One region of the Streptomyces sp. NPDC006430 genome, then DNA from elsewhere that is predicted to be linked to it. Evidence: riboswitches for the same ligand, from Rfam matches in the RefSeq annotation. Region 1 holds a riboswitch; the other holds the start of a gene.
What was found. A riboswitch is a leader RNA that binds a small molecule or an ion and turns the genes downstream of it on or off. The one in region 1 is predicted to bind cyclic di-AMP.

Region 1 (3,080 bases):
CCCGGGCCTGCGCGACTCGCACCGGCCCGTCGCCCCCAGCCCCGTGCGCCCCGACAACTCCGTCCCGGCGGGCGGTACCGGCGCGAAGGCGAAGGACTTCGGCGCTCCGACCCCTGCTCCGGACTTCACGATCCCGCCGGCGCCGCTCGCGCCGAGCAGCGGACTGCCCGTCATGCCCGACCCGGACGCGCCCACCACGTCGCCGACGGTTCCGGTCTTCCCCGGCGACCCGACCACCAGCCCCTCGACCCCCACGGGCCCGACGGCACCCACCACGCCCACCACGCCCACGAACCCGGCGAACCCGACCGGGCCCGGGAACCCGGCGAACCCCACCGCTCCCGGCGCCTCCACGCCTCCCTCCACCCCGGGTGCCTCCACCGACCCGACGGCCATCCCGGACACCTCCGGCACCGGCAAGCACCGTGGTGCCGCCGCCCTTGAGACCCAGACGACGTCTGATCCGGCGCCCGCCCCCTCGTACACCGTCAAGGAGGGCGACAGTCTGGCGACCATCGCGCATGCCAAGGGAGTCAAGGGCGGCTGGAACGCGCTCTACCAGGCCAATGAGCAGGTCATCGGCGGAGACGCGGACCTGATCAAGCCGGGTCAGAATCTGGATCTAACCGCAAAATAACGACACTTCGGGCACCCGGAAAGGGGTGAATGTCCGTTATCGGCAAGTGAGACATGTGTCTCTTCCGGTCAACTGGCGTGTCTCGCCCGGAGCCTTCCGCAAACCCCGTCCTCACCTGCGCAAACGCCCGTGAGGAGAGCGCAAGTAGGGGTCGTTTCTCCCCGATGTTCCTCATTGAACATCGGGGAGGGACCTGTCTACCTTCTGAATCGCTCGCCACCGCGAGCTCCTTCGACCGCATCGCCGAATCCTGCCGGCGGCCGGAGGGAACAGTCGTCGCGTCAAGCGCCGAAGGCAGGAGCGGGGGAACCAAGGTAGGCGCCGGGACCGGCCGTTGAGAGACGGCCACGGAAACGGCTAGGGGTTAAGTCGCGCGCCGGACGCGCGGCCGGGCACTCATCCGCCCGAACCCGACAGCTCACCTCGTAGGCGTCGGTGAGGAGAACTCCATGCTGCTTTCCGGCAAGGGCAAGCACCGCCGCGCCACGGCCATCCAGCGGACGACCCGCATCGTCACGCTCGCCGGCGTTGCCGGTGTCGCCGTCGCGGCGCCCCTGATGACCGCGGGCTCCGCCTCGGCCGCGACCGCCTCCCAGTGGGACCGCGTCGCACAGTGCGAGTCCGGTGGCAACTGGGCCATCAACACGGGCAACGGCTACTACGGTGGCCTGCAGTTCTCGTCGTCCACCTGGGCCGCGTACGGCGGCAAGGCCTACGCCGCGCAGGCCAACCAGGCCTCCAAGTCGCAGCAGATAGCCATCGCCGAGAAGGTCCTCAAGGGCCAGGGCAAGGGCGCGTGGCCGTCCTGCGGCGTCGGCCTGTCCAACTCCGCCTACACCGGGGGCGGCGCGACCGACACCCCGAAGAAGACGGAGCAGAAGACCCAGCCGAAGAAGGCCGAGTCGAAGGCGAAGACGCAGACGAAGCGCGCCGAGGCGCCGACCACCCGCTCCGAGCGCTCCGAGGCCCCGACCCCGAAGACCGGCAACGGCTCGTACGAGGTCAAGTCCGGCGACACCCTGGGCACCATCGCCGAGGCCAACGGCGTCAAGGGCGGCTGGGAGAAGCTCTTCGAGCTCAACAAGGACATCGTCTCCGACGCCGACCTGATCTTCCCGGGTCAGAAGCTGAAGCTCAGCTGAATCCTGCGGTAACAACCGCCGGATCACCCGCAGCGCAGTACGCAGCGCAGCACGCAGTACGCATTCCCCGCCGCCCGGCGCGTCTCCCCCCACGCGTCGGGCGGCGGCGTTTGTCCCGGCTGCGCCGCCCGCGACCGCGCGACTATGTCCCAGAAGAGGGGTATTCGGGCCCTTTTTCGTCCCAGGGTCCGGGCGGTCGGCCGGCCGAGTGCCCGGATCCGGTTAGGCTCTAGTCGGCGGGGCCATCCCACGGCCCGACATGCCACCGCACACTCAGCGTCACATCCCAGAAGGAGATGCTCGTGCCGTCCATCGACGTCGTCGTAGCCCGGGAAATCCTGGACTCCCGAGGTAACCCCACGGTCGAGGTCGAGGTGGGCCTCGACGATGGCAGCACCGGCCGTGCTGCAGTTCCGTCCGGCGCCTCCACCGGTGCCTTCGAGGCCATTGAGCTCCGCGACGGTGACCCCAACCGTTACATGGGCAAGGGTGTCGAGAAGGCCGTCCTCGCGGTCATCGAGCAGATCGGCCCGGAGCTCGTCGGCTACGACGCCACCGAGCAGCGCCTGATCGACCAGGCCATGTTCGACCTGGACGCCACCGACAACAAGGGCTCCCTCGGCGCCAACGCCATCCTCGGCGTGTCCCTCGCCGTCGCGCACGCCGCGTCCGAGGCCTCGGACCTTCCGCTCTTCCGCTACCTCGGCGGCCCGAACGCGCACCTGCTGCCCGTTCCGATGATGAACATCCTCAACGGTGGGTCGCACGCCGACTCCAACGTGGACATCCAGGAGTTCATGATCGCCCCGATCGGCGCGGAGTCCTTCTCCGAGGCCCTGCGCTGGGGCGCCGAGGTCTACCACACCCTCAAGAAGGTCCTGCACTCCAAGGGCCTGTCCACCGGCCTGGGCGACGAGGGCGGCTTCGCCCCGAACCTGGAGTCCAACCGCGCCGCGCTCGACCTCATCGTCGAGGCCATCAAGCAGGCCGGCTACGTCCCGGGCAAGGACATCGCGCTGGCGCTCGACGTCGCCGCGTCCGAGTTCTACAAGGACGGCAAGTACGAGTTCGAGGGCCAGTCCCGCTCGGCCGCCGAGATGACCGAGTACTACGAGGAGCTCGTCTCCGCGTACCCGCTGGTCTCCATCGAGGACCCGCTCTTCGAGGACGACTGGGCCGGCTGGAAGATCATCACCGACCGCCTGGGCGCCAAGGTCCAGATCGTCGGCGACGACCTCTTCGTCACCAACCCGGAGCGTCTGGCCCGCGGCATCGAGGAGGGCTCCGCGAACGCCCTGCTC
Region 2 (3,080 bases), on a different contig from region 1:
TCTGGCCGACCGACACGGACAGCTGGGACAGGTGAGCGTACTGGGAGTACTTGCCGTCCGCGTGCCGGATGATGACCTCGTTGCCGTACGCGCCTCCCCAGCCTGCCGAGACCACGGTGCCCGCGCCGACCGCCCTGACGGTGGTGCCGGAGCTCGCGATGAAGTCGACGCCGGTGTGGTAACCGCTGGACCACATGGCACCGGGGGTCTTGTACTGGGTGGAGATCCCACCGCCGACGGGTGCGACGAAGCCGGCGGAGGTGACCGCACCCGCGGCGGACGTGCCACCGGCGCTCTTCTTGACGGGCGCGGGCGCAGGGGCGGGCGCGGCCCCGGTCGTGGGCGCCGCGGACTTCTTCTTCGGTGCGGGGGCCCGCTCCGGCGCCGGAGCCTGCGGGGCCGTCTCGCCCTTCGCCCCGAGGGTCAGCTTCAGACCGGGGTGGATCAGCGACGGGTTGGCGCCAACGGCCTCGCGGTTGTCGGCGTAGAGCTGCTGCCAGCCGCCGGAGAGGTGACGGTCCTCGGCGATCTTGGAGAGGTAGTCGCCCGGCACCACCGTGTAGACGGTCGGCGCGGCCTGCGCGGCGGCGGGAGCGGTCTGCGGCGCGGCCGGAACCTGGGCGACCTGCACGGGGGCCGTGGCGGGAGCGGCGGCCGGGGCGCCGGCCGCGTGGGCGCCCGAGGCGCCCATCAGCGGCAGCGCGAGGGCCGCGCCGCCGGTGCCTGCGACGGCGAACCCGCGGGCCACGGAGCGGGACTTGGGACGGCGGTGCTTACCTCGTGCAGGCATGGCGATTTCCTCTCCGTCGCCTGCGAGGTGAGCTGTCGGGTTCGGACTGGAGATGTCCGGCCGCACATGAACGGAACAGAACATGTACGGCTTCACCCCGAGCTGTCCCGGTACGAAGATCGGGAACAGCGGCCTACCTGGTTCCCCCGCTCCTGCCGCGCATGTGAATAGTCGAGTGCGGTTTCCGGACGGCGGCAGGATTCGGCGGTCCATCCGGATCGATCGCGAAGGTAATCGAGTTGAGCCACACGGAACAAGCCACGAATTTCCCGACGCATTCACAGGAGTGGGAGTTCGACGGAATTCCCGTCACCCTCCGTCCATTCCCCACCGCCAACGACCGCCCCGGCCGGGCCATTCGACTTTGACGATCAGGCACTCACGGTCACCGTATGATCTGGCTCACGGGGCTGCGCGCGATCTCGCCTCCGGTTATGGCAAGTTGGCCCCAAGTAGTGTAATTCGGACACCCCACCACGATACGGAGGAGTTCCCGTGACTCAGCAGATACCCCCGTCCCCGCTGACGGACCCGACGCCTGAGCCGGAGCTGGCCGGAGTGCGCAACTTCCGTGACGTGGGCGGCCTGCCGACCATCGACGGGCGGAGGGTCAAGACGGGACGACTGTTCCGTAGCGGACATCTGGCACATGCCACCGAAACCGATACAGAGTTCCTCGCGTCGCTCGGCCTCCACACCATCTTCGACTTCCGCAACGAAGCCGACCACGCCCTGGAGGGACCCGACGTCGCACTCCCCGGCGTACGGAACGTCAACATCCCGCTGTCGGACCCCGCCGACGGCAAGGAGTTCTGGACGATGGTCCGCGACGGCGACCTCGGCCAGCTGCGCCAGATCCTCGGCGACGGGAAGGCCGCAGCCCGGATGACCCACTCGTACCGCTCGATGATCAGGGAACGCACCGCCGAGCACAGCCGGGTCGTGCACTCACTCGCCGAGGACAGCGTTCCGGCGCTCATGCACTGCGCGGCCGGCAAGGACCGGGCCGGTCTGTCGATCGCCGTCACCCTGCTCGCGCTGGACGTCGAGCGCGGGGCGATCGTGACCGACTACCTGGAATCCAACGCCCCGCACCGTCGCTACCGGGTACGCCGCGGCAGCGACGCGGCCGAGGCCCGCTCCCCCGAGGTGATGGAGCTGCTCGCCCCGCTCTTCGACGCCCGTGCCGAGTACCTGAGCGCCGCCTTCGACACGATCGACGAGCACTGGGGCGGGGTCGAGCGCTACCTTGCCGTGGGTCTCGGGCTCACGCCCGAGACCCTCGACCGACTGCGGGACCGACTGCTCGACTGAGCCGGCCCGGGACGGGTGGAGCAGGTGGTCAGCGGTTGCCGACGGCCTGCTTCACCAGCGTCCTGCCGAAGTCCCACATCAGCCCGCCCCCGCCGTGCGCCTCGTCCATGACCTCGCGGAAGGCGGCCACGAAACGGTCGACGTCCCGCTCGTCCACGACCAGCGGCGGGATGAGCTTGATCACCTCCAGGTGGTCGCCGGAGACCTGGGTGAGGATCCGGTGCTTCTGGAGCAGCGGCACCACGACCATCTGCGCGAAGAGCCCCTTGCGGGCCGCCTGGAGCATCGCCCACCGGCTGCGCAGCCCCAGCGAGGACGGCCTGCCGAATTCGATGCCGATCATCAGACCGCGCCCGCGCACCTCGTGGAGCAGCTCGTACTCGTCCACCAGGGCCGCGAGCCGGCCGCGCAGCAGGTCCCCCGTCGCGCGGGCACGGGCGACCAGCGATTCGTCGTCCATGACGGAGAGCACCGCCAGTCCGGCCGCCATCGCCTGAGCGTTGGAGCCGAAACTGGCGGAATGCACCAGCACCCGGTCCATGGACGAGTAGACCTTCTTGAAGATCCAGTCCTTGCCGAGGGTCGCGCCGACCGGGACGTAGCCGCCGGACAGTGCCTTGGCCACGCACACCAGGTCCGGTTCCACGCCCGGCTCGTGCTGGTAGGCGTAGAAATCACCGGTTCGTCCGAGGCCCGTCTGCACCTCGTCCGCGATCAGCAGCGCCTTGTGCTGGTGCAACAGCTCCTGCGCCGCGAGTAGGAATCCGGGCGGGGCCGCGAGCACGCCCTTGCCCTGGATCGGCTCGACGACGAGGGCGGCGACGTCCCCGCGTTCGAGTTCCCGTTCCAGGGCGGCCAGATCACCGAGCCCGATCTTCGTGTCGGGCAGCAGGGGCCCGAAGCCGTCCCGAAAACCGCCCTCCCCGTTGACCGAGAGGGAGCCCGCGGTCAGGCCGTGGAAGGCGTGGTCGCAGTA

Region 2: another riboswitch for cyclic di-AMP. It lies ahead of ABZZ20_RS22055 (LysM peptidoglycan-binding domain-containing M23 family metallopeptidase); the one in region 1 lies ahead of ABZZ20_RS35720 (transglycosylase family protein).

What each region holds. Positions count from the first base shown of each region.
Region 1 is NZ_JBEXQA010000060.1:14,500-17,579, forward strand. Features, by position in the region: gene ABZZ20_RS35715 (transglycosylase family protein) at 1-637, shown strand, start outside; cyclic di-AMP (ydaO/yuaA leader) riboswitch at 914-1,084, shown strand; gene ABZZ20_RS35720 (transglycosylase family protein) at 1,087-1,779, shown strand; gene eno (phosphopyruvate hydratase) at 2,076-3,080, shown strand, end outside.
Region 2 is NZ_JBEXQA010000015.1:93,851-96,930, reverse strand. Features, by position in the region: gene ABZZ20_RS22055 (LysM peptidoglycan-binding domain-containing M23 family metallopeptidase) at 1-790, opposite strand, end outside; cyclic di-AMP (ydaO/yuaA leader) riboswitch at 793-974, opposite strand; gene ABZZ20_RS22050 (tyrosine-protein phosphatase) at 1,286-2,104, shown strand; gene ABZZ20_RS22045 (aspartate aminotransferase family protein) at 2,133-3,080, opposite strand, start outside.